One region of the Lysinibacillus sp. G01H genome, then DNA from elsewhere that is predicted to be linked to it. Evidence: a T-box and tRNA genes for the amino acid it is inferred to sense, from the RefSeq annotation. Region 1 holds a T-box; the other regions hold tRNA genes.
The links. A T-box is a leader RNA that pairs with one kind of tRNA and senses whether it is charged. The one in region 1 lies ahead of leuS (leucine--tRNA ligase), so its partner is inferred to be a tRNA-Leu.
Positions count from the first base shown of each region.

Region 2: it has a tRNA-Leu gene. The T-box ahead of leuS (leucine--tRNA ligase) is inferred to sense a tRNA for this amino acid. The anticodon was not compared.
Region 3: it has a tRNA-Leu gene. The T-box ahead of leuS (leucine--tRNA ligase) is inferred to sense a tRNA for this amino acid. The anticodon was not compared.

Region 1 is NZ_CP118397.1:3,491,602-3,502,195, reverse strand. Features, by position in the region: gene PSR12_RS17700 (alanine/glycine:cation symporter family protein) at 1-180, shown strand, start outside; gene PSR12_RS17695 (tRNA 5-(aminomethyl)-2-thiouridylate-methyltransferase MnmM) at 252-827, opposite strand; gene PSR12_RS17690 (tRNA modification radical SAM protein MnmL/YtqA) at 824-1,780, opposite strand; gene PSR12_RS17685 (MDR family MFS transporter) at 2,006-3,184, shown strand; gene PSR12_RS17680 (ArsR/SmtB family transcription factor) at 3,328-3,675, shown strand; gene PSR12_RS17675 (SulP family inorganic anion transporter) at 3,732-5,474, shown strand; T-box leader at 5,540-5,750, shown strand; gene leuS (leucine--tRNA ligase) at 5,837-8,254, shown strand; gene PSR12_RS17665 (NupC/NupG family nucleoside CNT transporter) at 8,380-9,561, opposite strand; gene PSR12_RS17660 (sigma-70 family RNA polymerase sigma factor) at 9,895-10,416, shown strand; gene PSR12_RS17655 (DUF4181 domain-containing protein) at 10,403-10,594, shown strand, end outside.
Region 2 is NZ_CP118397.1:114,170-124,763, forward strand. Features, by position in the region: rRNA gene PSR12_RS00555 (16S ribosomal RNA) at 1-1,158, shown strand, start outside; rRNA gene PSR12_RS00560 (23S ribosomal RNA) at 1,340-4,267, shown strand; rRNA gene rrf (5S ribosomal RNA) at 4,383-4,498, shown strand; tRNA gene PSR12_RS00570 (tRNA-Val) at 4,509-4,584, shown strand; tRNA gene PSR12_RS00575 (tRNA-Thr) at 4,588-4,663, shown strand; tRNA gene PSR12_RS00580 (tRNA-Lys) at 4,670-4,745, shown strand; tRNA gene PSR12_RS00585 (tRNA-Leu) at 4,763-4,847, shown strand; tRNA gene PSR12_RS00590 (tRNA-Gly) at 4,885-4,959, shown strand; tRNA gene PSR12_RS00595 (tRNA-Leu) at 4,965-5,053, shown strand; tRNA gene PSR12_RS00600 (tRNA-Arg) at 5,062-5,138, shown strand; tRNA gene PSR12_RS00605 (tRNA-Pro) at 5,148-5,224, shown strand; tRNA gene PSR12_RS00610 (tRNA-Ala) at 5,245-5,320, shown strand; rRNA gene PSR12_RS00615 (16S ribosomal RNA) at 5,463-7,014, shown strand; tRNA gene PSR12_RS00620 (tRNA-Ile) at 7,109-7,185, shown strand; tRNA gene PSR12_RS00625 (tRNA-Ala) at 7,198-7,273, shown strand; rRNA gene PSR12_RS00630 (23S ribosomal RNA) at 7,363-10,290, shown strand; rRNA gene rrf (5S ribosomal RNA) at 10,482-10,594, shown strand, end outside.
Region 3 is NZ_CP118397.1:4,186,884-4,197,477, reverse strand. Features, by position in the region: gene PSR12_RS21320 (PP2C family protein-serine/threonine phosphatase) at 1-918, shown strand, start outside; gene PSR12_RS21315 (STAS domain-containing protein) at 982-1,314, shown strand; gene rsbW (anti-sigma B factor RsbW) at 1,314-1,784, shown strand; gene sigB (RNA polymerase sigma factor SigB) at 1,762-2,547, shown strand; gene PSR12_RS21300 (Tex family protein) at 2,683-4,854, shown strand; gene PSR12_RS21295 (SprT family protein) at 4,922-5,383, shown strand; tRNA gene PSR12_RS21290 (tRNA-Asn) at 5,475-5,551, shown strand; tRNA gene PSR12_RS21285 (tRNA-Glu) at 5,553-5,624, shown strand; tRNA gene PSR12_RS21280 (tRNA-Asp) at 5,655-5,730, shown strand; tRNA gene PSR12_RS21275 (tRNA-Gln) at 5,736-5,810, shown strand; tRNA gene PSR12_RS21270 (tRNA-Lys) at 5,826-5,898, shown strand; tRNA gene PSR12_RS21265 (tRNA-Leu) at 5,965-6,050, shown strand; tRNA gene PSR12_RS21260 (tRNA-Arg) at 6,069-6,145, shown strand; tRNA gene PSR12_RS21255 (tRNA-Gly) at 6,163-6,236, shown strand; rRNA gene PSR12_RS21250 (16S ribosomal RNA) at 6,434-7,986, shown strand; rRNA gene PSR12_RS21245 (23S ribosomal RNA) at 8,168-10,594, shown strand, end outside.

The DNA.
Region 1 (10,594 bases):
CTGATGGTTTGGATTAATGTTATAGCTATTTTAATTATTATGAAACCAGCTATTGTTGCATTAAAAGATTACGAGAAACAGAAAAAAGAAGGAAAAGACCCAGTCTTTGATCCTCGTAAATTAGGAATTAAAGGTGCAGATTTCTGGGTTGACTATAATGAAAAACGTAATAACAAGTAGATAAAGCAAGGCGATCAGCTAGTTTGATAGAAACTAGCTGATCGCCTTTTAGCTTGTCCTCAACAATAGTATTAAATAGGATATTCTTTCATTTTTTCTAACGCAATGACGAATGGTGGATCATTTTGTTGATTAAGAAATGCGTATTTTAAGACATGGATATATTTTTGTGGAAGTTGACTTACATAATCAATGACCTTATCACGTTCTTCTTTTCCACCTGGATGACCATGATAAATAACAAGAACAATCAAACCGCCCACTTTCAAGAGCTTTAATATATCTTCAAGAGCTTGAATTGTTGTATTAGGCCTTGTAATAATATCATGGTTGCTACCAGGTAAATAGCCGAGATTAAAGATTGCCGCAGCTACTGGCTTGTGTACAAACTGTTTGACTTCTTCATGCCCTTTATTTAAAACGAGTGCTCGATGTTCTAAACCATGATCTAAAAGTCGAAGGAGTGTCGTGTCAACCGCCTTTTTTTGGACATCAAAGGCATAAACTTGTCCTTCATCCCCAACAAGCTGTGCCAGAAACAATGTGTCATGACCGTTTCCAGCAGTTGCATCAACAACTGTATCTCCCTCTTCTATATTATCTTTTAATAACTGCTGGGCATATTGTAAAACGCGTTGTAGTTTCATTTCGTAACCTCTGTCTTATACAACTTCCCTTGCCAACTACCACGACGTTCAAGCTCAGCGTCAATGCCATTCAGTACTTCCCATTTATTGACACTCCACATTGGTCCAATCATTAAATCAATCGGTCCATCACCTGTAATACGATGAATGACCATCTCTGGTGGTAAAATTTCCAATTGGTCTGCTACTAGTTTTGTATAGACATCTTGATCTAAAAACTCTAGCATACCTTTTTCATATTGCTTCACCATAGGCGTTCCTTTTAATAGATGAAGTAAGTGGATTTTAATGCCTTGGACATCTAATTGAGCAACTGCTCGTGCCGTTTCCATCATCATGTCATAGTCTTCGAGAGGCAACCCATTAATGATATGTGAGCAAACACGAATGCCATGCTTACGCAATTTTTCAACGCCTTCCACATACGTTGCATAATCATGGGCGCGATTAATAAGATTAGCCGTTTTCTCATGCACCGTTTGTAGACCGAGCTCAATCCATAAATACGTCCGTTCATTTAACTCTGCTAAATATTCGACAACATCATCGGGTAAACAATCAGGGCGAGTAGCAATAGAAAGACCTACTACACCTTCTTGCGCTAAAGCTGCTTCAAATTTTTCTTTTAAAACTGGCAAAGGGGCATGTGTATTTGTGTAGGCTTGGAAATAAGCCATGTATTTGCCATCCTTCCATTTCTGATGCATTTTGTCTCGGATTTCAGCAAATTGAACATCAATTGGATCTACCTTATTGCCAGCAAAATCACCAGAACCTGCAGCACTGCAAAATGTACAGCCACCGAAAGCGACTGTGCCGTCGCGGTTAGGGCAATCAAATCCTGCATCTAAGGCCACTTTAAATACTTTATGACCAAATTGGTCACGTAAATAGCGATTCCATGTATAGTATCTTTTCCCCTCTGAAGGAAAAGGAAAATTCGTCTCTGTCATTTATTTCACTCCTCTAACGCTCTATTCTATCATGTGCATTTCGTTCCGTCATGGGGTAAGGGTATTATCAAGATTTGGATAAAGAAAAATGGAAAGGAACATAACTAAATATGATGGAAAATAGGATAGAAGTCTTGTAAAAAAGGTAAAATTATTTTCCTTGTACTTTTAAGTATTTCAGCATACACTAGCTATTTAGAGAAGCGAAATAATGGAGGTCATTCTATGCCAAAACGTGTTTGGTTTTTAATTATCGGAATGCTTGTGAACACAACAGGCAACTCTTTTTTATGGCCTTTGAATGCCATTTATATGCATGATTATTTAGGCAAATCTTTAGCTATGGCTGGTTTTGTCTTAATGTTGAATTCTGCTGCTGGAGTAATAGGCAATCTATTAGGTGGTTACTTATTTGATAGAATTGGTGGCTATAAAGCTATTATGCTTGGTATTCTGTTAACGATTGCTTCATTAATTGGCTTAACAATTTGGCATGGTTGGCCACATTATGTGTGGTTTTTAACGATACTAGGCTTTAGTGGGGGCATTGTTTTTCCGGGTATGTTTGCCTTAGCTGGAGCTGCCTGGCCCGAAGGTGGACGTAAGGCTTTTAATACTATCTATTTAGCACAAAATGTCGGTGTTGCCGTAGGTCCTGCCCTTGCAGGTATAGTGGCAGATTATCAATTTGACTATGTGTTTAAAGTAAATTTAGGTATGTATATTTTATTCTTTTTCATTGCCTTATTTACATTTAAGCGTTTGGAGGCGGGCAGTATTGCACCTAAAAATGTCTTGAGTGAAAGTAAACGAATCGTAAACAAGGCCCCTTTCTATGCTTTGTTAATAATTAGTGCATCCTCTGTTTTATGCTGGCTAGCATATTCTCAATGGAGTGCAACCATTTCATCTTATACACAAGATTTAGGATTGGGATTAAAGCAATACAGCCTACTTTGGACAATCAACGGTCTTCTAATTGTCATTGGGCAACCACTCATTGCACCGCTCGTAAAGCGGTGGGAACACAATTTAAAGCGTCAGTTAGTATTTGGTGTAACGCTGATCGCACTTTCCTTTGGTATTATTGCCTTTGCAAATGATTTTAAAATGTTTGGAGCAGCGATGCTTGTCTTAACATTTGGCGAAATGTTTTATACGCCAGCATTACCAACGATTGCTAATCAACTGGCACCAAAAGGTCGTCAAGGATTCTATCAAGGGATTATCAATAGTGCTGCTACTGGAGGACGGATGATTGGTCCACTATTTGGTGGTATTATGGTAGATCAATTTGGCATGATTCCTCTCGTTTTAACATTGGTGGTCATCGTACTATTGGCGATTATTCCATGTTTAACATACGATTATCCTTTAAAGAAGAACAAAATAGTAGCAGATTAATACACTGAAAAGAGCAAAAACGAGTGTTAAGCACTTGTTTTTGTTCTTTTTTTTTTATAGTAGATATTGAAAAAATGTTGTGACAGGATTACAATCATACATATTCAAATATTTGAATATGTAGTTATATGGAGGGGTTTTTTATGGAAGAGGGCTTACAACAGTTTAAAGCAGATTTTTTCAAAGCATTAGCACATCCGTTACGCATTAGAATACTTGAACTCCTTGTAGATGGACAGAAAAGTGTCAATGAGATTCAAGATTGCTTAGAGAAAGAGGGTTCTGCTGTTTCTCAGCAATTAAGTGTATTGCGTGCTAAAAATATTGTTTATGGCGTCAAGGAAGGCAAAAAAGTTTATTATTCTTTAAGTGACCCAATGATTGGTGCATTACTTGGGGTGGCAAAGGATATTTTTAATAACCATTTGGTTCATACCATTTCGAGATTAGAGGAAATGACAAGTAATGAAGGTGACGAAGAGAATAAGTAAATCAATGATGATGACAAATTGGGCTTTGCTTATTATTTCGAAGGGAAGATTTATCTATGAAGTCACTGTTTACAGGACGCTTTGAAGGATATTCAGTTCAACATGTAAAGAAGGATTTATTGTCAGGGATTATTGTGGGAATCGTTGCTATTCCGCTTGCCATGTCCTTTGCCATAGCATCGGGTGTGAAACCAGAATATGGGATTTATACGGCTTGCATTGCAGGTATTCTTATTTCTCTCTTTGGCGGTTCTAAATATCAAATAGGAGGGCCTACGGGGGCGTTTGTGCCAATTCTATTGGGGATTGTACTTACCTATGGTTATGAAGATTTATTACTTGCGGGTTTAATGGCAGGGGTATTGCTTTGTGTCATGGGCTTTTTTAAGTTAGGGACTTTAATTAAGTTTATTCCACGTCCTGTAACAGTTGGTTTTACAGCAGGGATAGCTGTGATTATTTTTACAGGTCAAATCGCTAACTTTCTAGGCCTAACAAATGTTAAAAGACATGAATATTTTATCGCCAACATACAGGAAATCATTAAGCAGCTTGGTACGACAAATACGTATAGTATTCTTACTGCCGCCGTATGCTTGGCGACAATAATGATAACACCAAAGTTTTTTCCAAAGGTTCCTGGAGCATTAGCGGGTATCATTGTCTCTACACTGATGGCAACTTTCTTCTTTTCAGGACAAGTTGCTACTATTGCAACCGCTTATGGTCAGATTCCTAATACATTACCTCATTTCGCCTTACCGAACATCACGCTCGAACGATTACAACAACTTATTGGTCCCGCGTTTGTCATTGCAATGCTAGGTGGTATTGAGTCTCTATTATCGGCAGTTGTGGCGGATGGAATGACAAATAGTAAGCATAACAGTAATCGTGAGTTAATTGGTCAGGGGATTGCTAATATTGTGACGCCTTTATTCGGTGGTATTCCAGCAACAGGCGCCATTGCACGCACAGCGACCAATATCAAAACAGGCGCAGTATCTCCCATGTCGGGTATCATTCATGGTGTGTTTGTTTTAATCACATTATTGTTATTAGCTCCATATGCATCTCATATTCCGTTAGCAAGCATGGCTCCGGTACTGATGGTCGTAGCCTGGAATATGAGTGAACGACATCATTTTTCACATATCGCAAAATTAAAATCAGGCGACACACTAGTATTATTGATTACCTTTTTATTAACGGTATTCACTAGTCTTACATTAGCAGTTGAGGTAGGGCTTGTGCTGGCTGTGCTATTATTTGCGAAACGCATGAGTGAAAAGCTTGTTGTTACAAAAGTACTTCCAGATCATTCAAATAAAAGTGAAAAGGTACAGCCACATGTAGTGCATCAGCAGCATGATTGCCCGCAAATTAGTATGTACACAATTGAAGGGCCGTTGTTTTTTGGTGCTGCACAAATGTTTGAACAAACGATTGAAAGTACTTTGCATCAGCAACCAAGAGTTTTGATATTACGGATGGGGAAAGTGCCCTTTATGGATTCTACTGGAGAAGCATATTTTAGCAATATCATTGAAAATTATACAGCACAGGGCGGTACTATTTTGGTAACGGGTGTGCAAGGAGATGTAAAGGATGCTCTGCAGCACAATGGACTTTACGATAAAATAGGCGCGCAGCATTTTTTTCAGCATACTGGAGAAGCGATTACAAAAGCTTTCCATTATTTAAACGTCAATCAATGTATTGGTTGTCAGCACTTTGCTTTTCATGAATGTCAGGATTTATCAAAGTCTAAGGAAGAAAAGGATTTAATTGTTCAGTAATGGGTAAGCTGTAAACAAAGGCTTGTGCTTTTCAATACTTTCCATTAGAATAAATGCAATATCATGTAAAGACTGTGATGAGGAATAGTAGATTTGTGGTTCTTTTTAGAGAGCTAGCGGTTGGTGGGAGCTAGTAAGAATGCAAGTTGAACTCGCCTTCTGAGTCTGCCCGCGTGAAACAACGTGTGTCGTTTCTTCCGCGTTAAGGAAGCTTGAGCCGAGTGTAATCACTAATTTGGGTGGTACCGCGGGAGTACAAATTCTCTCGTCCCTTCTATAAGAAAGGGGCGAGTTTTTTTATTTTTTAAATATTTTGTCAATTATGATGGAGAGCAGCACGATCAATCGAAGGAGGAAAAAAAATGAGTTTTAATCATGAACAAATTGAAAAAAAGTGGCAGCAATATTGGGCTGATAACAAAACATTTAAAACTGAAAATGAAACAGCGAAGCCTAAATTTTATGCATTAGATATGTTCCCTTATCCATCTGGCGCAGGACTTCATGTAGGCCATCCAGAGGGGTATACGGCAACTGATATTCTATCACGCTTTAAACGTATGCAAGGCTATAATGTACTTCATCCAATGGGCTGGGATGCTTTTGGTTTACCGGCTGAGCAATATGCACTTGATACAGGGAATGATCCAGCTGAATTTACAGCTAAAAATATTGCGACATTTAAACGACAAATTCAAGAGCTAGGCTTCAGCTATGATTGGGATCGCGAAATTAACACAACTGATCCAGAGTATTATAAATGGACACAATGGATTTTTATCCAGCTTTATAAGAAAGGTTTAGCTTATGTGGATGAAGTAGCTGTTAACTGGTGTCCAGCACTTGGTACGGTATTAGCTAACGAAGAAGTAATTGATGGGAAATCAGAGCGTGGTGGTCATCCAGTAGAACGCCGACCAATGAAGCAGTGGATGCTTAAAATTACAGCCTATGCTGACCGTTTAATCGATGACTTAGAAGAAGTTGATTGGCCTGAATCTATTAAAGATATGCAACGCAATTGGATTGGCCGTTCAGAAGGGGCAGAAGTGACATTTGCCATTGACGGTTCAGATCAAAACTTCACAGTTTTCACAACACGTCCTGATACATTGTTTGGTGCTACATACTGTGTGCTTGCACCAGAGCATAAATTAGTGGAACAAATTACAACAGCTGACCAACGCCAAGCTGTTGAGGCTTATTTAGAGAAAGTTAAAATGAAATCTGACCTAGAGCGTACAGATTTAGCGAAAGAAAAAACAGGCGTATTTACAGGTGCTTATGCAGTGAATCCGATTAACGGTAAAAAAGTGCCAATTTGGATTGCTGACTATGTGTTAGTGTCTTATGGTACAGGTGCTATTATGGCGGTGCCAGCACATGATGAGCGTGACTATGAATTTGCAACTGAATTTGGCTTAGACATCGTTCCTGTCCTTGAAGGTGGAGACATTAGCAAAGAAGCATTTACAGGTGATGGTCAACATATTAACTCTGAATTCCTGAATGGCTTAAATAAAGCAGATGGCATTGCGAAAGCCATTGAATGGTTAGCGGAAAAAGGTGTAGGGGAGAAGAAAATTTCTTATCGTCTACGTGACTGGTTATTCTCCCGTCAGCGTTATTGGGGTGAACCAATTCCAATGATTCATTGGGAAGATGGCACGATAACGCCAGTTCCAGAATCAGAATTACCATTAATGCTACCAAAAACAGATAATATCCGTCCATCAGGTACTGGTGAATCACCATTAGCAAATATTGATGAATGGGTAAATGTTGTCGACCCAGAGACAGGTAAAAAAGGGCGTCGTGAAACAAATACAATGCCGCAGTGGGCAGGTTCGAGCTGGTACTTCCTACGCTATATCGACCCTACAAATACAGAGGCGATTGCAGACCCAGAGTTACTAAAACGTTGGTTACCAGTGGATATTTATATTGGTGGTGCGGAGCATGCTGTATTGCATTTACTATACGCTCGCTTCTGGCATAAAGTTCTCTATGATTTAGGCGTTGTTCATACAAAAGAGCCATTCCAAAAATTATTTAACCAGGGAATGATTCTAGGTGAAGGTAACGAGAAAATGTCTAAATCTAAGGGTAATGTTGTCAACCCAGATGAAATCATTACGTCACATGGTGCCGATACATTACGTTTATATGAAATGTTCATGGGCCCACTTGAGGCTTCTGTTGCATGGTCTACAAATGGTTTAGATGGAGCACGCCGCTTCTTAGACCGTATCTGGCGTCTATTTGTCAATGAAGAAGATGGCACAATTTCAGCAAAAATCCAAGTGTCTAACGATCAATCACTTGAAAAATCATACCACCAAACAGTGAAAAAAGTGACAGAGGATTATGAAGGCATCCGCTTTAACACAGCTATTTCACAAATGATGGTCTTTATTAATGATTGCTATAAAGCTGATGTGATTCCAACGGCTTATGCTGAAGGCTTTGTGAAAATGCTAGCACCAATCGCTCCGCATATTGCAGAAGAACTATGGCAACTATTAGGTCACAATTCAACACTTTCTTACGAGCAATGGCCAACCTATGATGAAGCAAAGCTTGTGGATGATGAAGTAGAAATTGCTGTACAGGTTGCTGGTAAAGTACGTGCGAAGATTGTTGTAGCAAAAGATGCGTCAAAAGAGGACATCGAAAAAGTAGCACTTGCTGATGAAAAGGTTCAAGAATATATGGCAGGAAAGAGCTTAGTGAAAATCATCGTTATTCCAGGCAAACTTGTCAATATTGTCGTCAAATAAAGAGCTATAAAGTAAAAATGTACATTACTAAATTCAATTTTAGTAATGTACATTTTTTAATTTGGCGTTATATAAGCGATAAAATAAGGACTGCACCCATCTAACTGAGTGCAGTTCAATACAATTTAAATAATCAATCCCACAATAATAGCTGTTAGGATACTTACGAGTGTAGCACCGTACAACAACTTTAAGCCAAAGCGGGCAACGACATTACCTTGTCTTTCATTCAAACCTTTTACAGCTCCCGAAATAATACCGATGGATGAAAAGTTGGCAAAGGATACAAGGAATACAGAAATAATGCCTAGTGTACGTTCACTCATGGACGCTGAGACGTCGCCAAGGTTAATCATGGCAACGAATTCATTCGTTACTAATTTAGTTGCCATAATACCGCCAGCAGCCACAGCATCTGCCCATGGAATACCCATTAGGAAAGCGATTGGCGCAAAGATATAGCCTAATATTTCTTGGAAGGATATACCAATAATCATATCGAATAATGAATTGATTAAATCCATTAATGCAACGAAACCAATAAGCATTGCTCCAACAATGATGGCTACTTTAAAGCCATCCATAATATATTCGCCAATCATTTGAAAGAACGCTTGCTTCTGTTCATCTTCAATCGTTAAGATATCTTCTTTTTCATCCACAGTATATGGATTAATGATAGAAACAATAATAAATCCGCCAAACAGGTTTAATACAATGGCCGTTACGACATACTTTGGCTCAATCATCGTCATATAAGCACCAACTACTGACATCGAAACAGTCGACATAGCAGAAGCGCATAACGTATACATACGTTGTGGTGCAATCTTATCTAATTGCTTTTTAACAGTGATGAATACTTCAGATTGGCCAACCATAGCAGAAGCAACAGCATTATAGGATTCCAATTTCCCCATGCCACTTACTTTACTTAAAAATAAACCTACCCATTTCATTAAAAAAGGAAGTATTTTAAAATGCTGCAAGATCCCAATCAGAACAGATATAAAGACGATCGGTAATAAAACAGCTAAAAAGAAGGGTGATTCTCCTTCATTTGCTAAGCCTCCAAAAACAAATGATATACCCGCATTTGCATAGGACAATAAGTGATCAAATACTTTGGTGATTCCTTTAATTAGCACATAGCCAACCGTTGTATTGAGTAGTAAAGCTGCCAATAAAAATTGGATGATCAACATAATCACTATATATTTATATTTTATTTCTTTTTTGTTTTTACTCATTAATAAAGCTAAGGCAAAAACAAGTAACAATCCACAAAAGGATATTAAGTATCTCATAAGTTCCTCCATAAGTATCTGTGATATTTTGTCCTGATGTTCCAATTTCAGAAGAACAGCTAAAGATCTTAATTAGTCAGACGTCAGACAAACAATCTCACTATAACAGTTTTTTCGCTAGGTATTCAATAGATAATAGAAAAAAAGTATGCAACACAGCATACAAATAAATTCAGTCTAAAAAATGTAGGATATTTCATAAAAAATACCCTCTTATTGTGTGAGGATTTTTTCTTTTTATGACTCTCATGTTAACGAAACTTTTTCGATTTTTTTGAAACCAACTAAGTTCGGATTACGACTATAGGGTGAATGTTTATAGGAGGTGTTTGGATGAGTGAGCATTTAGTGGCCATTATGAAAGAACACGGAGAATATTGCTTACGTGTGGCTTATCTTTATGTAAAGGATTGGGCGATGGCAGAAGAAATAGTCCAGGATGTCTTTTTTTCTTATTATCGGCAGCGGGATCGCTTTGAACATAGAGCATCTCTAAAGACCTATTTAGTTAAAATAACTGTACATAAAAGTCATGATTATTTACGAAGCTGGAAAAATAAACGCCATCAACTTTTTGAAAAATTGCATATTGGTGCAAGTAAACGAACACCAGAAACGCTGCTATTAGCACAGCATGAACGGTCAACCTTAACAAATGCTTTATTTGAGTTGCCTATTACTTATAGAGAAGTCGTCATTCTTTATTATTATCAGGAATTAAAGGTTAGAGAAATTGCAGATATTCTTACATGTGCAGAAAATACAGTTAAAACCAGATTGCATCGAGCAAGGAAAATGTTACAGGAAAAATTAGTGAATAGTGAGTGGAAGGTGTTAATGGATGACTACTTTTAAAGAGAAATTGGATCAAGAACTTGGTGAAGCACCACGATTTACACAATCCTTACAGGAGGATATTTTACGGCAAGTGCGGAAAACAAAAAAAACAAGACGCTGGACATATCCCTTGATCATCATAGGCACGATTGTCATGTTTCTATTGATAATAGAAATCGGTCCATTAGGGCAGATA
Region 2 (10,594 bases), 1.3 Mb from region 1:
TGATGGAGCAACGCCGCGTGAGTGAAGAAGGTTTTCGGATCGTAAAACTCTGTTGTAAGGGAAGAACAAGTACAGTAGTAACTGGCTGTACCTTGACGGTACCTTATTAGAAAGCCACGGCTAACTACGTGCCAGCAGCCGCGGTAATACGTAGGTGGCAAGCGTTGTCCGGAATTATTGGGCGTAAAGCGCGCGCAGGCGGTCCTTTAAGTCTGATGTGAAAGCCCACGGCTCAACCGTGGAGGGTCATTGGAAACTGGGGGACTTGAGTGCAGAAGAGGAAAGTGGAATTCCAAGTGTAGCGGTGAAATGCGTAGAGATTTGGAGGAACACCAGTGGCGAAGGCGACTTTCTGGTCTGTAACTGACGCTGAGGCGCGAAAGCGTGGGGAGCAAACAGGATTAGATACCCTGGTAGTCCACGCCGTAAACGATGAGTGCTAAGTGTTAGGGGGTTTCCGCCCCTTAGTGCTGCAGCTAACGCATTAAGCACTCCGCCTGGGGAGTACGGTCGCAAGACTGAAACTCAAAGGAATTGACGGGGGCCCGCACAAGCGGTGGAGCATGTGGTTTAATTCGAAGCAACGCGAAGAACCTTACCAGGTCTTGACATCCCGTTGACCACTGTAGAGATATAGTTTCCCCTTCGGGGGCAACGGTGACAGGTGGTGCATGGTTGTCGTCAGCTCGTGTCGTGAGATGTTGGGTTAAGTCCCGCAACGAGCGCAACCCTTGATCTTAGTTGCCATCATTTAGTTGGGCACTCTAAGGTGACTGCCGGTGACAAACCGGAGGAAGGTGGGGATGACGTCAAATCATCATGCCCCTTATGACCTGGGCTACACACGTGCTACAATGGACGATACAAACGGTTGCCAACTCGCGAGAGGGAGCTAATCCGATAAAGTCGTTCTCAGTTCGGATTGTAGGCTGCAACTCGCCTACATGAAGCCGGAATCGCTAGTAATCGCGGATCAGCATGCCGCGGTGAATACGTTCCCGGGCCTTGTACACACCGCCCGTCACACCACGAGAGTTTGTAACACCCGAAGTCGGTGAGGTAACCTTTTGGAGCCAGCCGCCGAAGGTGGGATAGATGATTGGGGTGAAGTCGTAACAAGGTAGCCGTATCGGAAGGTGCGGCTGGATCACCTCCTTTCTAAGGATTATTTCGGAATACAAACCTTGGGTTTGTACGATTACGTTTTGCGTTCAGTTTTGAAGGTTCATTCTATCTGAATGAAACACTTCAAAACTTGTTCTTTGAAAACTGGATAAAACGACATTGAAATTGTAACAAACACATTTATTTTTTAAGTTTTTTATAGGCTTAATAACTTGGTTAAGTTATTAAGGGCGCACGGCGAATGCCTTGGCACTAGGAGCCGAAGAAGGACGGCACTAACACCGATATGCTTCGGGGAGCTGTAAGTGAGCTTTGATCCGGAGATTTCCGAATGGGGGAACCCACTACGTTTAATCGCGTAGTATCTTGACGTGAATACATAGCGTCTTGAAGGCAGACCCAGGGAACTGAAACATCTAAGTACCTGGAGGAAGAGAAAGAAAAATCGATTCCCTGAGTAGCGGCGAGCGAAACGGGAAGAGCCCAAACCAAGAGGCTTGCCTCTTGGGGTTGTAGGACACTCAATACGGAGTTACAAAAGAGCGAGTTAGATGAAGCGACTTGGAAAGGTCCGCCAGAGCAGGTAAAAGCCCTGTAGTCGAAAGTTCGTTCTCTCCTGAGTGGATCCTGAGTACGGCGGAACACGTGAAATTCCGTCGGAATCCGGGAGGACCATCTCCCAAGGCTAAATACTACCTAGTGACCGATAGTGAACCAGTACCGTGAGGGAAAGGTGAAAAGCACCCCGGAAGGGGAGTGAAAGAGATCCTGAAACCGTGTGCCTACAAGTAGTTAGAGCCCGTTAATGGGTGATAGCGTGCCTTTTGTAGAATGAACCGGCGAGTTACGATTACGTGCGAGGTTAAGCTTTAGAAGGCGGAGCCGCAGCGAAAGCGAGTCTGAATAGGGCGAAATAGTACGTGGTCGTAGACCCGAAACCAGGTGATCTACCCATGTCCAGGGTGAAGGTGAGGTAACACTTACTGGAGGCCCGAACCCACGCACGTTGAAAAGTGCGGGGATGAGGTGTGGGTAGCGGAGAAATTCCAATCGAACTTGGAGATAGCTGGTTCTCTCCGAAATAGCTTTAGGGCTAGCCTCGTGATGAGAATACTGGAGGTAGAGCACTGTTTGGACTAGGGGGCCATCCCGGTTTACCGAATTCAGACAAACTCCGAATGCCAGATATTTATACACGGGAGTCAGACTGCGAGTGATAAGATCCGTAGTCAAAAGGGAAACAGCCCAGACCACCAGCTAAGGTCCCAAAGTAATCGTTAAGTGGAAAAGGATGTGGCGTTGCACAGACAACCAGGATGTTGGCTTAGAAGCAGCCATCATTTAAAGAGTGCGTAATAGCTCACTGGTCGAGTGACGCTGCGCCGAAAATGTATCGGGGCTAAACGATTCACCGAAGCTGTGGATTGACATCTACGATGTCAGTGGTAGGAGAGCGTTCTAAGTGCGTTGAAGTCAGACCGGAAGGACTGGTGGAGCGCTTAGAAGTGAGAATGCCGGTATGAGTAGCGAAAGACGGGTGAGAATCCCGTCCACCGTATGACTAAGGTTTCCTGAGGAAGGCTCGTCCGCTCAGGGTTAGTCGGGACCTAAGCCGAGGCCGATAGGCGTAGGCGATGGACAACAGGTTGATATTCCTGTACCACCTCCTCACCGTTTGAGAAATGGGGGGACGCAGTAGGATAGGGTAAGCGCGCCGTTGGTTGTGCGCGTCCAAGCAGTAAGGCGTGTGTGTAGGCAAATCCGCACACTGTAACGTTGAGCTGTGATGGCGAGTCCGTATGGACGAAGTTCCTGATTTCACACTGCCAAGAAAAGCCTCTATCGAGGTGAGAGGTGCCCGTACCGCAAACCGACACAGGTAGTCGAGGAGAGAATCCTAAGGTGTGCGAGAGAACTCTCGTTAAGGAACTCGGCAAAATGACCCCGTAACTTCGGGAGAAGGGGTGCTCTTGAGCGTGCAAGCGCATGAGAGCCGCAGTGAATAGGCCCAGGCGACTGTTTAGCAAAAACACAGGTCTCTGCAAAACCGTAAGGTGACGTATAGGGGCTGACGCCTGCCCGGTGCTGGAAGGTTAAGAGGAGTGGTTAGCGCAAGCGAAGCTGCGAATTGAAGCCCCAGTAAACGGCGGCCGTAACTATAACGGTCCTAAGGTAGCGAAATTCCTTGTCGGGTAAGTTCCGACCCGCACGAAAGGCGTAACGATCTGGGCACTGTCTCAACGAGAGACTCGGTGAAATTATAGTACCTGTGAAGATGCAGGTTACCCGCGACAGGACGGAAAGACCCCGTGGAGCTTTACTGTAGCCTGATATTGAATTTTGGTACAACTTGTACAGGATAGGTAGGAGCCAGAGATCTCGGAGCGCCAGCTTCGAAGGAGGCGTCGGTGGGATACTACCCTGGTTGTATTGAAATTCTAACCCATGCCCCTTAGCGGGGCAGGAGACAGTGTCAGGCGGACAGTTTGACTGGGGCGGTCGCCTCCTAAAAGGTAACGGAGGCGCCCAAAGGTTCCCTCAGAATGGTTGGAAATCATTCGTAGAGTGTAAAGGCACAAGGGAGCTTGACTGCGAGACCTACAAGTCGAGCAGGGTCGAAAGACGGGCTTAGTGATCCGGTGGTTCCGCATGGAAGGGCCATCGCTCAACGGATAAAAGCTACCCCGGGGATAACAGGCTTATCTCCCCCAAGAGTCCACATCGACGGGGAGGTTTGGCACCTCGATGTCGGCTCATCGCATCCTGGGGCTGTAGTCGGTCCCAAGGGTTGGGCTGTTCGCCCATTAAAGCGGTACGCGAGCTGGGTTCAGAACGTCGTGAGACAGTTCGGTCCCTATCCGTCGTGGGCGTAGGAAATTTGAGAGGAGCTGTCCTTAGTACGAGAGGACCGGGATGGACACACCGCTGGTGTACCAGTTGTCTTGCCAAAGGCATCGCTGGGTAGCTATGTGTGGACGGGATAAGTGCTGAAAGCATCTAAGCATGAAGCCCCCCTCAAGATGAGATTTCCCATTACGCAAGTAAGTAAGATCCCTCAAAGACGATGAGGTAGATAGGTTCGAGGTGGAAGTGTGGTGACACATGGAGCTGACGAATACTAATCGATCGAGGACTTAACCAAAAAAGTTTGAAGCATTCAATGCACCGTTTATCCAGTTTTGAAAGAACAAGTAAGTTTTAAAAAAAGCTTGTATTTATACTGAAATATGGTATAATAAATCTTGTCTTTTAATAAGTCTAGTGATGATGGCAAAGAGGTCACACCCGTTCCCATACCGAACACGGAAGTTAAGCTCTTTAGCGCCGATGGTAGTTGGGGGCTTCCCCCTGTGAGAGTAGGACATCGCTAGGCATAATACCCAGGAGGATTAGCTCAGCTGGGAGAGCATCTGCCTTACAAGCAGAGGGTCGGCGGTTCGAGCCCGTCATCCTCCACCATATGCCGGTTTAGCTCAGCAGGTAGAGCAACTGACTTGTAATCAGTAGGTCGTGGGTTCGATTCCTATAGCCGGCACCATTTTTCGAGCCATTAGCTCAGTTGGTAGAGCATCTGACTTTTAATCAGAGGGTCGAAGGTTCGAGTCCTTCATGGCTCACCATTTTCAAATAATAATAAGCGGGTGTGGCGGAATTGGCAGACGCACTAGACTTAGGATCTAGCGCCGCAAGGCGTGGGGGTTCGACTCCCTTCACCCGCACCATTATTTTCATTGCCAGATAAAAAAAGCTTATGCACATGCGGAAGTAGTTCAGTGGTAGAACACCACCTTGCCAAGGTGGGGGTCGCGAGTTCGAACCTCGTCTTCCGCTCCAAATGTGCCGGGGTGGCGGAACTGGCAGACGCACAGGACTTAAAATCCTGCGGTAGGTGACTACCGTACCGGTTCGATTCCGGTCCTCGGCACCATTTTAAATGCGCCCGTAGCTCAATTGGATAGAGCGTCTGACTACGGATCAGAAGGTTATGGGTTCGACTCCTGTCGGGCGCGCCATAATAACAACGGGAAGTAGCTCAGCTTGGTAGAGCACTTGGTTTGGGACCAAGGGGTCGCAGGTTCGAATCCTGTCTTCCCGACCATTTCCTAAAAATAAAAAAACGGGGCCTTAGCTCAGCTGGGAGAGCGCCTGCCTTGCACGCAGGAGGTCAGCGGTTCGATCCCGCTAGGCTCCACCAATTCAAATACATGAACCTTGAAAACTGAACAAGCAAAACGTAATCAATAAAGTTTTAAGTAGCTAGTTTTACTAGCGAACGAAACACAATTTTGGACATCAAACATGATGCCAGCAAAACAATTTGAGCTAATCAAATTTCTTTTATGGAGAGTTTGATCCTGGCTCAGGACGAACGCTGGCGGCGTGCCTAATACATGCAAGTCGAGCGAACAGAAAAGGAGCTTGCTCCTTTGACGTTAGCGGCGGACGGGTGAGTAACACGTGGGCAACCTACCCTATAGTTTGGGATAACTCCGGGAAACCGGGGCTAATACCGAATAATCTCCTTTACTTCATGGTGAAGGACTGAAAGACGGTTTCGGCTGTCGCTATAGGATGGGCCCGCGGCGCATTAGCTAGTTGGTGAGGTAACGGCTCACCAAGGCGACGATGCGTAGCCGACCTGAGAGGGTGATCGGCCACACTGGGACTGAGACACGGCCCAGACTCCTACGGGAGGCAGCAGTAGGGAATCTTCCACAATGGGCGAAAGCCTGATGGAGCAACGCCGCGTGAGTGAAGAAGGTTTTCGGATCGTAAAACTCTGTTGTAAGGGAAGAACAAGTACAGTAGTAACTGGCTGTACCTTGACGGTACCTTATTAGAAAGCCACGGCTAACTACGTGCCAGCAGCCGCGGTAATACGTAGGTGGCAAGCGTTGTCCGGAATTATTGGGCGTAAAGCGCGCGCAGGCGGTCCTTTAAGTCTGATGTGAAAGCCCACGGCTCAACCGTGGAGGGTCATTGGAAACTGGGGGACTTGAGTGCAGAAGAGGAAAGTGGAATTCCAAGTGTAGCGGTGAAATGCGTAGAGATTTGGAGGAACACCAGTGGCGAAGGCGACTTTCTGGTCTGTAACTGACGCTGAGGCGCGAAAGCGTGGGGAGCAAACAGGATTAGATACCCTGGTAGTCCACGCCGTAAACGATGAGTGCTAAGTGTTAGGGGGTTTCCGCCCCTTAGTGCTGCAGCTAACGCATTAAGCACTCCGCCTGGGGAGTACGGTCGCAAGACTGAAACTCAAAGGAATTGACGGGGGCCCGCACAAGCGGTGGAGCATGTGGTTTAATTCGAAGCAACGCGAAGAACCTTACCAGGTCTTGACATCCCGTTGACCACTGTAGAGATATAGTTTCCCCTTCGGGGGCAACGGTGACAGGTGGTGCATGGTTGTCGTCAGCTCGTGTCGTGAGATGTTGGGTTAAGTCCCGCAACGAGCGCAACCCTTGATCTTAGTTGCCATCATTTAGTTGGGCACTCTAAGGTGACTGCCGGTGACAAACCGGAGGAAGGTGGGGATGACGTCAAATCATCATGCCCCTTATGACCTGGGCTACACACGTGCTACAATGGACGATACAAACGGTTGCCAACTCGCGAGAGGGAGCTAATCCGATAAAGTCGTTCTCAGTTCGGATTGTAGGCTGCAACTCGCCTACATGAAGCCGGAATCGCTAGTAATCGCGGATCAGCATGCCGCGGTGAATACGTTCCCGGGCCTTGTACACACCGCCCGTCACACCACGAGAGTTTGTAACACCCGAAGTCGGTGAGGTAACCTTTTGGAGCCAGCCGCCGAAGGTGGGATAGATGATTGGGGTGAAGTCGTAACAAGGTAGCCGTATCGGAAGGTGCGGCTGGATCACCTCCTTTCTAAGGATTATTTCGGAATACAAACCTTGGGTTTGTACGATTACGTTTTGCGTTCAGTTTTGAAGGTTTATGAAATTTAATAAAACTTCCAAGAGGGCCTATAGCTCAGCTGGTTAGAGCGCACGCCTGATAAGCGTGAGGTCGATGGTTCGAGTCCATTTAGGCCCACCATATATACCTCTTGGGGCCTTAGCTCAGCTGGGAGAGCGCCTGCCTTGCACGCAGGAGGTCAGCGGTTCGATCCCGCTAGGCTCCACCATTTTTTTGTTCTTTGAAAACTGGATAAAACGACATTGAAATTGTAACAAACACATTTATTTTTTAAGTTTTTTATAGGCTTAATAACTTGGTTAAGTTATTAAGGGCGCACGGCGAATGCCTTGGCACTAGGAGCCGAAGAAGGACGGCACTAACACCGATATGCTTCGGGGAGCTGTAAGTGAGCTTTGATCCGGAGATTTCCGAATGGGGGAACCCACTACGTTTAATCGCGTAGTATCTTGACGTGAATACATAGCGTCTTGAAGGCAGACCCAGGGAACTGAAACATCTAAGTACCTGGAGGAAGAGAAAGAAAAATCGATTCCCTGAGTAGCGGCGAGCGAAACGGGAAGAGCCCAAACCAAGAGGCTTGCCTCTTGGGGTTGTAGGACACTCAATACGGAGTTACAAAAGAGCGAGTTAGATGAAGCGACTTGGAAAGGTCCGCCAGAGCAGGTAAAAGCCCTGTAGTCGAAAGTTCGTTCTCTCCTGAGTGGATCCTGAGTACGGCGGAACACGTGAAATTCCGTCGGAATCCGGGAGGACCATCTCCCAAGGCTAAATACTACCTAGTGACCGATAGTGAACCAGTACCGTGAGGGAAAGGTGAAAAGCACCCCGGAAGGGGAGTGAAAGAGATCCTGAAACCGTGTGCCTACAAGTAGTTAGAGCCCGTTAATGGGTGATAGCGTGCCTTTTGTAGAATGAACCGGCGAGTTACGATTACGTGCGAGGTTAAGCTTTAGAAGGCGGAGCCGCAGCGAAAGCGAGTCTGAATAGGGCGAAATAGTACGTGGTCGTAGACCCGAAACCAGGTGATCTACCCATGTCCAGGGTGAAGGTGAGGTAACACTTACTGGAGGCCCGAACCCACGCACGTTGAAAAGTGCGGGGATGAGGTGTGGGTAGCGGAGAAATTCCAATCGAACTTGGAGATAGCTGGTTCTCTCCGAAATAGCTTTAGGGCTAGCCTCGTGATGAGAATACTGGAGGTAGAGCACTGTTTGGACTAGGGGGCCATCCCGGTTTACCGAATTCAGACAAACTCCGAATGCCAGATATTTATACACGGGAGTCAGACTGCGAGTGATAAGATCCGTAGTCAAAAGGGAAACAGCCCAGACCACCAGCTAAGGTCCCAAAGTAATCGTTAAGTGGAAAAGGATGTGGCGTTGCACAGACAACCAGGATGTTGGCTTAGAAGCAGCCATCATTTAAAGAGTGCGTAATAGCTCACTGGTCGAGTGACGCTGCGCCGAAAATGTATCGGGGCTAAACGATTCACCGAAGCTGTGGATTGACATCTACGATGTCAGTGGTAGGAGAGCGTTCTAAGTGCGTTGAAGTCAGACCGGAAGGACTGGTGGAGCGCTTAGAAGTGAGAATGCCGGTATGAGTAGCGAAAGACGGGTGAGAATCCCGTCCACCGTATGACTAAGGTTTCCTGAGGAAGGCTCGTCCGCTCAGGGTTAGTCGGGACCTAAGCCGAGGCCGATAGGCGTAGGCGATGGACAACAGGTTGATATTCCTGTACCACCTCCTCACCGTTTGAGAAATGGGGGGACGCAGTAGGATAGGGTAAGCGCGCCGTTGGTTGTGCGCGTCCAAGCAGTAAGGCGTGTGTGTAGGCAAATCCGCACACTGTAACGTTGAGCTGTGATGGCGAGTCCGTATGGACGAAGTTCCTGATTTCACACTGCCAAGAAAAGCCTCTATCGAGGTGAGAGGTGCCCGTACCGCAAACCGACACAGGTAGTCGAGGAGAGAATCCTAAGGTGTGCGAGAGAACTCTCGTTAAGGAACTCGGCAAAATGACCCCGTAACTTCGGGAGAAGGGGTGCTCTTGAGCGTGCAAGCGCATGAGAGCCGCAGTGAATAGGCCCAGGCGACTGTTTAGCAAAAACACAGGTCTCTGCAAAACCGTAAGGTGACGTATAGGGGCTGACGCCTGCCCGGTGCTGGAAGGTTAAGAGGAGTGGTTAGCGCAAGCGAAGCTGCGAATTGAAGCCCCAGTAAACGGCGGCCGTAACTATAACGGTCCTAAGGTAGCGAAATTCCTTGTCGGGTAAGTTCCGACCCGCACGAAAGGCGTAACGATCTGGGCACTGTCTCAACGAGAGACTCGGTGAAATTATAGTACCTGTGAAGATGCAGGTTACCCGCGACAGGACGGAAAGACCCCGTGGAGCTTTACTGTAGCCTGATATTGAATTTTGGTACAACTTGTACAGGATAGGTAGGAGCCAGAGATCTCGGAGCGCCAGCTTCGAAGGAGGCGTCGGTGGGATACTACCCTGGTTGTATTGAAATTCTAACCCATGCCCCTTAGCGGGGCAGGAGACAGTGTCAGGCGGACAGTTTGACTGGGGCGGTCGCCTCCTAAAAGGTAACGGAGGCGCCCAAAGGTTCCCTCAGAATGGTTGGAAATCATTCGTAGAGTGTAAAGGCACAAGGGAGCTTGACTGCGAGACCTACAAGTCGAGCAGGGTCGAAAGACGGGCTTAGTGATCCGGTGGTTCCGCATGGAAGGGCCATCGCTCAACGGATAAAAGCTACCCCGGGGATAACAGGCTTATCTCCCCCAAGAGTCCACATCGACGGGGAGGTTTGGCACCTCGATGTCGGCTCATCGCATCCTGGGGCTGTAGTCGGTCCCAAGGGTTGGGCTGTTCGCCCATTAAAGCGGTACGCGAGCTGGGTTCAGAACGTCGTGAGACAGTTCGGTCCCTATCCGTCGTGGGCGTAGGAAATTTGAGAGGAGCTGTCCTTAGTACGAGAGGACCGGGATGGACACACCGCTGGTGTACCAGTTGTCTTGCCAAAGGCATCGCTGGGTAGCTATGTGTGGACGGGATAAGTGCTGAAAGCATCTAAGCATGAAGCCCCCCTCAAGATGAGATTTCCCATTACGCAAGTAAGTAAGATCCCTCAAAGACGATGAGGTAGATAGGTTCGAGGTGGAAGTGTGGTGACACATGGAGCTGACGAATACTAATCGATCGAGGACTTAACCAAAAAAGTTTGAAGCATTCAATGCACCGTTTATCCAGTTTTGAAAGAACAAATCTTTCAATAAAAAAGAGAGCTTCAAGACACAAGTAGTACAAGGAAGCAAATGAGTGATTGAAGGAGCGTACTTTTGTACGTGACTGATTGAACGAGAGCAGCTGACGCAGTAATATGCCGTGTATTGGAGGTCGAATAAGTCTAGTGATGATGGCAAAGAGGTCACACCCGTTCCCATACCGAACACGGAAGTTAAGCTCTTTAGCGCCGATGGTAGTTGGGGGCTTCCCCCTGTGAGAGTAGGACGTCGCTA
Region 3 (10,594 bases), 700 kb from region 1:
GCTCAGAACTTCACACGTCAGTTAATTCAAAAAAATATCTCTCCCGAGGATGTTATTAGCATTCATAAAAATGCTGTAGAACAAATATTTCCGAATCAAATGAACGACTCACAGCCTGCTTATGATTTTTTGATTGAAGTAATGGTGCATTATGGAATGGCACATAGAGAGCATCAAAGTTTACTTCAAAAGCAAGCTGAATATGAAATGGAAATGAAAATAGCGACAAACATCCAAAAAACATTATTGAAAACTTATGTGCCGAATATGCAAAATATTGATATAGGTATGATTTCAGTACCTATTCGAAAAATGAACGGCGATTATGTACATTTTTTTCATGATGGAGAAGAATATTTGAGTGTGGCTGTGACAGATGTTGTCGGTAAAGGAGTTCCTGCTGCTTTATGTATGTCGATGGTGAAATATGGACTTGAAACATTGGTATATGCATATAAAGATCCCTCATATGTTTTAGAAGTTATTAATAGGGTAATAGAAAAAGGTGTGGATGACAGTATGTTTGTTTCGATGTTTTATGGTTGCTTAGATGTAGAGCAAAACATTTTTTCTTATGCTTCGGCAGGCCATGAACCAGCTTTACATTATAGTGCAAAGAACGATCAGTTCTTTACCTTAGAGGCTAAAGGTTTACTACTGGGTGTATTGTCTGAAACAAACTATACGTTTCATGAAATTGTTTTAGAAGAAAATGATTTGATTATTATGATGACCGACGGTGTGACAGAATTTAGAGTGAAAGAGGAATTAAATTCGCGAGAGGTAATCACAACTTTAATAAAGGAAAATAGACATTTATCTGCCCAGCAATTGTGTCAGCTCCTTTATAAGGAAATAGAGAGAGTGCAAAATTTTAAACTATTTGATGATTTTACTGTAGTTATTTTAAAAAAATAGGTTTAAGTTTTAATTGAACAGGGTACAGAAAATAGTCTAACAAATATGGTGGAGGTGTGCTGTATGGACGTAACGATACATTTTAAAGAAATTGATCATAAATTATTTGGCTTTGTTGAGGGTGAGATTGATACGTTTACTGCTTCAGGATTACGAGAGGAATTAGAAGCTGTAAAGATTACAGAGGGTTTAGAAATTGAACTTGATTTATCAAAGGTAAATTACATGGATAGTACAGGGCTTGGGATTTTTGTTGCCTTTTATAAGAGAGCATTACGTGAAAATGGTAAAGTAAAGCTCGTTGGTTTATCGAATAGGTTACAAAGATTATTTGAAATTACTGGTCTTAGTGATTTGATGGATATCGAAACTGATAAAAAGGTGGAATTAAGATAATGAAGGAATTTGACTATATTGAAATTAGAGTTCCTGCTAAACCGCAATTTGTCAGTGTCATTCGATTAACTGTCTCGGGCTTAGCGAGTAGGATTGGTTTTAATTATGATGATATTGAAGATTTAAAAATTGCAGCAAGTGAGGCTGTGACAAATGTTGTTCACCATGCTTATAAAGACGAAGAAGAGGGTGAAATTGTCATCGGGTGTGCGCTGTATGACAATAAAATGGAAATGATGATTGCAGATTACGGCAATAGTTTTAATTTTGAAGAGATTAAATCTAAGATTGGGCCGTATCATCCTGAAGAAAGTATTGCAGGGCTAAGAGAAGGTGGTTTGGGGCTTTATTTAATGGAAACTTTGATGGATGAGGTGATGATCAATAACGATGGTGGCGTAACTGTCTTCATGACAAAGTATGTCACTAGGGAGCAGGTGGAGAAAAATGTCGAAAGAATCACTACATAAATCTTCATCTAAAGAAGATGTACTTAAGTGGATTGAATTGTACCAGTCAACAGAGGATGATGAAGCACAAACCAATTTAGTGATTCATTATCGATATCTAGTTGAATCTATAGCTCGTAAATATTCGAATGGTAAATCTTATTATGATGATATTGTTCAAGTAGGGATGCTGGGATTGTTAGGTGCAATAAGACGTTTTGATCCGAATGTTGGTCGTAGTTTTGAAGCTTTTGCGGTGCCAACAATTGTTGGGGAAATCAAACGTTTTTTACGTGATAAAACATGGGATGTGCATGTGCCTAGACGTATAAAGGAACTTGGGCCGAGGATTAAATCAACGGTGGAGGCGCTGACAAGTGAGTTGCAGCGTTCTCCATCCATTAAAGATATTGCTGAACGATTAGAAGTAGCAGAAGAAGAGGTACTAGAAGCTATGGAAATGAGCCGTAGTTATCAAGCTCTTTCTATGGACCATTCGATAGAGTCAGACTCAGACGGTAGTACAGTCACGTTATTCGATATTTTAGGCAGGGAAGACGATGGCTATGAAATGACAAATAAACGAATGATTGTTCAAGATGCGCTGGTCGTTTTGAATGAGAGGGAAAAACAAATTATTCAGCTTACATATCTAGAGCAACTTAGTCAAAAAGAAGCTGGAGAACGATTAGGGATTTCTCAAATGCATGTATCGAGGATACAAAGGAAAGCAATAAAGAAATTACAAGAGGCTATTCTAGCAAGTGGCGGTGTTTCGCTCTAATCTTTCGTGGGTGTTTAATGAAAAATACCTTTAAAGTGAATGGAAATAGTCTACTCATATTCGTCTGAGTAGACTATTTTTTTGCATTTTTAGTAAAGTGTAATGGTAAAATGAAAAGAAAAAGGTAGTGATGATGTGGAGCAAAAGCAAATGTTACAGCTCATTGCAAAGGATGTAACAGTCAAACCAGGGCAAGTAGAGGCTGTAATTAACTTATTAGAAGAGGGAAATACGGTACCATTTATTGCGCGCTATCGAAAAGAGGTTACAGGATCACTCGATGAGGTGCAAATTAAAGCTGTAGAAGATCGTTATCACTACATACAGCAACTTGAACAACGAAAAGAAGAAGTTATACGATTAATCCAAGAGCAAGAAAAGCTTACACTAGAATTAGAGCAGGCTATTCTTTCTGCAACAATCTTACAACGTGTTGAGGATTTATATAGACCTTATAAGCAAAAACGACGTACAAAGGCGACGATTGCAAAAGAGAAAGGTTTAGAGCCTCTTGCAGATCTCTTATTAGCATTTAGTGATGATGCATTAGAGCAATTAGCAACTGACTTTGTGGACAATGAACAAGTTGCCAATACGGAAGAAGCCCTAATAGGAGCTCGAGATATATTAGCAGAACGCTTTGCGGACGATGCCTCTATTCGTGAAAAAATCCGAGCTTATTCATGGAAAGATGGAATTCTTGTGACGTCTGTGAAAAATACAGAAATCGACAAGAAAAATGTTTTTGAAATGTATTACGCATATGAAGAGCCTGTTAGTCGCATTGTACCACACCGTATTTTAGCGATAAACCGAGGAGAGAAAGAAGAAATCTTAAAGGTTTCTATTCATGTGCCGGTGGACCGAGTATTAATGATTATGTGGAAAGAATGGATACCTGCAACTGGTTCGTCTCCTGCTATTGCAGAAGTTAAACTAGCAATCGAGGATTCGTACAAGCGTTTAATTCAGCCTTCAATTGAAAGGGAATTACGAAACGAGCTTACAGAAAAAGCTGAGGCACAGGCTATTCATATTTTTTCCGAAAATTTACGTAACCTATTGCTACAGCCACCTATGAAAGGTAAATATGTTTTAGGGGTTGATCCAGCTTACCGTACAGGTTGCAAGCTAGCAGTTGTAGATGAAACTGGGAAAATGCTTGAGGTTACAGCTATTTACCCACATCCACCGAAACCAGATGTAGCAAAATCCAAAGCTATTGTAAAAGGAATTTTGGCAAAGTATCCAATAAGTATAATTGCCATTGGTAATGGTACAGCATCTCGAGAGACAGAACAATTTATCGCGGATGTATTAAACGAGCTTACTACTGAAATAGCCTATGTGATTGTCAATGAAGCGGGGGCATCTGTTTATTCAGCGTCTGAAATTGCACGTACAGAATTTCCTGATTTACAGGTTGAACAACGTAGTGCTGTCTCCATTGCACGTCGCTTACAGGATCCTTTATCAGAGTTAGTGAAAATTGAACCAAAAGCTGTGGGTGTAGGTCAGTATCAGCATGATGTTTCTCAAAAAAAATTAAATGAATCACTATCTTTTATAGTAGAAACTGCTGTTAACCAAGTTGGTGTTGATGTAAATACGGCTTCATCATCACTCTTACAATACGTTTCTGGTCTATCAAAAACTGTTGCGGAGAATATCGTAAAGACGCGAGAGGAAAATGGTCAATTTACTACACGTGCGCAATTAAAGAAGATTCCAAGGTTAGGCGCCAAAACGTATGAACAAGCTATTGGTTTCCTACGTGTCCCAGAAGCAAAAAATCCGTTTGATGCTACAGGTATTCACCCTGAGAGCTATGCTCTTGCTGAGCAAATATTAGCAGAGGCTCAAATAGATAAAAAAGAGTTAGGGACACAGAAGGCAGAGGAAGCTATTGCAGCACTAAATATCCAAAAGTTAAGTGATGTGCTTGGAGTAGGAGTCGTGACAATTCAAGATATCGTGGATACTTTAATGAAACCTAGTCGTGACCCACGTGATGCATTCCCACAACCATTGCTTAAGACTGATGTATTAAAAATGGAAGATTTAAAAGTAGGTATGGAATTGCAGGGAACGGTAAGAAATGTAGTAGATTTCGGCGCATTTGTTGACATTGGCGTGAAGCAAGATGGACTTGTGCATATTTCTAAACTCCAAAATAAACGTATTAAGCATCCATTAGAAGTTGTGGCGCTTGGGGATATTGTAACTGTCTGGGTTGAACAAATAGATGTAACGAAAGGACGTATCTCTTTAACGATGCTTCCACCTAAAAATCAAGTATTAGTTTGAGTACTAAATTTTTGCCACACTGTCTATACTACGCAGTGTGGTATTCTTGTTGTTAGAGGTGATTACTATGGACAATCAAGAATTACAAGAGCTTGTTCGTCGCTTATCTTTAGAAAACTTTCAGAGGCCATTTCTGCATCAAGCCTACTTTAATGCGAGATTACGTTCAACGGGAGGACGATATCTTTTACAATCCCATAATATTGAGATTAATCCTAAAGCCTATGAGTTATATGGTTTGGAGGAAATTCAAGGTATTGTTTTACACGAATTATGCCATTATCACCTACATATTGAAGGTAAAGGGTATCAGCATCGAGATAAAGATTTTAGAGAATTATTAAGGAAAGTAGATGCCCCCCGATTTTGTGCAGTTTTACATGTCCCTAAAGCTACAGTTAAAAAACAGCGACGACGCTATACATATACTTGTGTCAATTGCCACCAATTATATATACGGAAAATAAAAATGAATGTTGAAAAGTATTGTTGCAGTAAGTGTTTGGGGAAATTAAAATTAGTGGAGTAAAAAAAGTTTGAAAAATAGTTGACGTTTTGTTGAGTTGTCCCTATAATAGTAAAAGTCGACAAGATAACGGCGACAACATAACATGAATTATTCCGAAGTAGCTCAGTTGGTAGTAGCACCTGACTGTTAATCAGGTTGTCGCAGGTTCGAGTCCTGCCTTCGGAGCCATGGCCCCTTGGTCAAGTGGTTAAGACACCGCCCTTTCACGGCGGTAACACGGGTTCGAATCCCGTAGGGGTCATTTTTCATAATTTAATGTATATAATATTTTGGTCCCGTGGTGTAGCGGTTAACATGCCTGCCTGTCACGCAGGAGATCGCCGGTTCGATCCCGGTCGGGACCGCCACTTATTGGGGTATAGCCAAGCGGTAAGGCAACGGATTTTGATTCCGTCATGCCTAGGTTCGAATCCTAGTACCCCAGCCATTCATTTCTTAATTCGAGCCATTAGCTCAGTTGGTAGAGCATCTGACTTTTAATCAGAGGGTCGAAGGTTCGAGTCCTTCATGGCTCATCTCTTTAAGAAAAAGAGTTGACTTTTCGAATTATCATAGTATAATAAAAAAGTTACTAATCGAATGCGGTCGTGGCGGAACGGCAGACGCGCTAGGTTGAGGGCCTAGTGGGGGCAACCCCGTGGAGGTTCAAGTCCTCTCGGCCGCACCAAGTCAATTAATTTCATATGCGCCCGTAGCTCAATTGGATAGAGCGTCTGACTACGGATCAGAAGGTTGTGGGTTCGACTCCTGCCGGGCGCGCCATTTTTAAGAAAATATATGCGGGTGTAGTTTAATGGTAAAACCTCAGCCTTCCAAGCTGATGTCGTGAGTTCGATTCTCATCACCCGCTCCAAAAAAAGTATTGACAACCTCTTGGTTGTATGATAAATTTAAATAGTTGTCCAAAAGGGCAACGACATGAACCTTGAAAACTGAACAAGCAAAACGTAATCAATAAAGTTTTAAGTAGCTAGTTTAGCTAGTGAACGAAACACAATTTTGGACATCAAACATGATGCCAGCAAAACAATTTGAGCTAATCAAATTTCTTTTATGGAGAGTTTGATCCTGGCTCAGGACGAACGCTGGCGGCGTGCCTAATACATGCAAGTCGAGCGAACAGAAAAGGAGCTTGCTCCTTTGACGTTAGCGGCGGACGGGTGAGTAACACGTGGGCAACCTACCCTATAGTTTGGGATAACTCCGGGAAACCGGGGCTAATACCGAATAATCTCTTTTGCTTCATGGCAAGAGACTGAAAGACGGCATCTCGCTGTCGCTATAGGATGGGCCCGCGGCGCATTAGCTAGTTGGTGAGGTAACGGCTCACCAAGGCGACGATGCGTAGCCGACCTGAGAGGGTGATCGGCCACACTGGGACTGAGACACGGCCCAGACTCCTACGGGAGGCAGCAGTAGGGAATCTTCCACAATGGGCGAAAGCCTGATGGAGCAACGCCGCGTGAGTGAAGAAGGTTTTCGGATCGTAAAACTCTGTTGTAAGGGAAGAACAAGTACAGTAGTAACTGGCTGTACCTTGACGGTACCTTATTAGAAAGCCACGGCTAACTACGTGCCAGCAGCCGCGGTAATACGTAGGTGGCAAGCGTTGTCCGGAATTATTGGGCGTAAAGCGCGCGCAGGCGGTCCTTTAAGTCTGATGTGAAAGCCCACGGCTCAACCGTGGAGGGTCATTGGAAACTGGGGGACTTGAGTGCAGAAGAGGAAAGTGGAATTCCAAGTGTAGCGGTGAAATGCGTAGAGATTTGGAGGAACACCAGTGGCGAAGGCGACTTTCTGGTCTGTAACTGACGCTGAGGCGCGAAAGCGTGGGGAGCAAACAGGATTAGATACCCTGGTAGTCCACGCCGTAAACGATGAGTGCTAAGTGTTAGGGGGTTTCCGCCCCTTAGTGCTGCAGCTAACGCATTAAGCACTCCGCCTGGGGAGTACGGTCGCAAGACTGAAACTCAAAGGAATTGACGGGGGCCCGCACAAGCGGTGGAGCATGTGGTTTAATTCGAAGCAACGCGAAGAACCTTACCAGGTCTTGACATCCCGTTGACCACTGTAGAGATATAGTTTCCCCTTCGGGGGCAACGGTGACAGGTGGTGCATGGTTGTCGTCAGCTCGTGTCGTGAGATGTTGGGTTAAGTCCCGCAACGAGCGCAACCCTTGATCTTAGTTGCCATCATTTAGTTGGGCACTCTAAGGTGACTGCCGGTGACAAACCGGAGGAAGGTGGGGATGACGTCAAATCATCATGCCCCTTATGACCTGGGCTACACACGTGCTACAATGGACGATACAAACGGTTGCCAACTCGCGAGAGGGAGCTAATCCGATAAAGTCGTTCTCAGTTCGGATTGTAGGCTGCAACTCGCCTACATGAAGCCGGAATCGCTAGTAATCGCGGATCAGCATGCCGCGGTGAATACGTTCCCGGGCCTTGTACACACCGCCCGTCACACCACGAGAGTTTGTAACACCCGAAGTCGGTGAGGTAACCTTTTGGAGCCAGCCGCCGAAGGTGGGATAGATGATTGGGGTGAAGTCGTAACAAGGTAGCCGTATCGGAAGGTGCGGCTGGATCACCTCCTTTCTAAGGATTATTTCGGAATACAAACCTTGGGTTTGTACGATTACGTTTTGCGTTCAGTTTTGAAGGTTCATTCTATCTGAATGAAACACTTCAAAACTTGTTCTTTGAAAACTGGATAAAACGACATTGAAATTGTAACAAACACATTTATTTTTTAAGTTTTTTATAGGCTTAATAACTTGGTTAAGTTATTAAGGGCGCACGGCGAATGCCTTGGCACTAGGAGCCGAAGAAGGACGGCACTAACACCGATATGCTTCGGGGAGCTGTAAGTGAGCTTTGATCCGGAGATTTCCGAATGGGGGAACCCACTACGTTTAATCGCGTAGTATCTTGACGTGAATACATAGCGTCTTGAAGGCAGACCCAGGGAACTGAAACATCTAAGTACCTGGAGGAAGAGAAAGAAAAATCGATTCCCTGAGTAGCGGCGAGCGAAACGGGAAGAGCCCAAACCAAGAGGCTTGCCTCTTGGGGTTGTAGGACACTCAATACGGAGTTACAAAAGAGCGAGTTAGATGAAGCGACTTGGAAAGGTCCGCCAGAGCAGGTAAAAGCCCTGTAGTCGAAAGTTCGTTCTCTCCTGAGTGGATCCTGAGTACGGCGGAACACGTGAAATTCCGTCGGAATCCGGGAGGACCATCTCCCAAGGCTAAATACTACCTAGTGACCGATAGTGAACCAGTACCGTGAGGGAAAGGTGAAAAGCACCCCGGAAGGGGAGTGAAAGAGATCCTGAAACCGTGTGCCTACAAGTAGTTAGAGCCCGTTAATGGGTGATAGCGTGCCTTTTGTAGAATGAACCGGCGAGTTACGATTACGTGCGAGGTTAAGCTTTAGAAGGCGGAGCCGCAGCGAAAGCGAGTCTGAATAGGGCGAAATAGTACGTGGTCGTAGACCCGAAACCAGGTGATCTACCCATGTCCAGGGTGAAGGTGAGGTAACACTTACTGGAGGCCCGAACCCACGCACGTTGAAAAGTGCGGGGATGAGGTGTGGGTAGCGGAGAAATTCCAATCGAACTTGGAGATAGCTGGTTCTCTCCGAAATAGCTTTAGGGCTAGCCTCGTGATGAGAATACTGGAGGTAGAGCACTGTTTGGACTAGGGGGCCATCCCGGTTTACCGAATTCAGACAAACTCCGAATGCCAGATATTTATACACGGGAGTCAGACTGCGAGTGATAAGATCCGTAGTCAAAAGGGAAACAGCCCAGACCACCAGCTAAGGTCCCAAAGTAATCGTTAAGTGGAAAAGGATGTGGCGTTGCACAGACAACCAGGATGTTGGCTTAGAAGCAGCCATCATTTAAAGAGTGCGTAATAGCTCACTGGTCGAGTGACGCTGCGCCGAAAATGTATCGGGGCTAAACGATTCACCGAAGCTGTGGATTGACATCTACGATGTCAGTGGTAGGAGAGCGTTCTAAGTGCGTTGAAGTCAGACCGGAAGGACTGGTGGAGCGCTTAGAAGTGAGAATGCCGGTATGAGTAGCGAAAGACGGGTGAGAATCCCGTCCACCGTATGACTAAGGTTTCCTGAGGAAGGCTCGTCCGCTCAGGGTTAGTCGGGACCTAAGCCGAGGCCGATAGGCGTAGGCGATGGACAACAGGTTGATATTCCTGTACCACCTCCTCACCGTTTGAGAAATGGGGGGACGCAGTAGGATAGGGTAAGCGCGCCGTTGGTTGTGCGCGTCCAAGCAGTAAGGCGTGTGTGTAGGCAAATCCGCACACTGTAACGTTGAGCTGTGATGGCGAGTCCGTATGGACGAAGTTCCTGATTTCACACTGCCAAGAAAAGCCTCTATCGAGGTGAGAGGTGCCCGTACCGCAAACCGACACAGGTAGTCGAGGAGAGAATCCTAAGGTGTGCGAGAGAACTCTCGTTAAGGAACTCGGCAAAATGACCCCGTAACTTCGGGAGAAGGGGTGCTCTTGAGCGTGCAAGCGCATGAGAGCCGCAGTGAATAGGCCCAGGCGACTGTTTAGCAAAAACACAGGTCTCTGCAAAACCGTAAGGTGACGTATAGGGGCTGACGCCTGCCCGGTGCTGGAAGGTTAAGAGGAGTGGTTAGCGCAAGCGAAGCTGCGAATTGAAGCCCCAGTAAACGGCGGCCGTAACTATAACGGTCCTAAGGTAGCGAAATTCCTTGTCGGGTAAGTTCCGACCCGCACGAAAGGCGTAACGATCTGGGCACTGTCTCAACGAGAGACTCGGTGAAATTATAGTACCTGTGAAGATGCAGGTTACCCGCGACAGGACGGAAAGACCCCGTGGAGCTTTACTGTAGCCTGATATTGAATTTTGGTACAACTTGTACAGGATAGGTAGGAGCCAGAGATCTCGGAGCGCCAGCTTCGAAGGAGGCGTCGGTGGGATACTACCCTGGTTGTATTGAAATTCTAACCCATGCCCCTTAGCGGGGCAGGAGACAGTGTCAGGCGGACAGTTTGACTGGGGCGGTCGCCTCCTAAAAGGTAACGGAGGCGCCCAAAGGTTCCCTCAGAATGGTTGGAAATCATTCGTAGAGTGTAAAGGCACAAGGGAGCTTGACTGCGAGACCTACAAGTCGAGCAGGGTCGAAAGACGGGCTTAGTGATCCGGT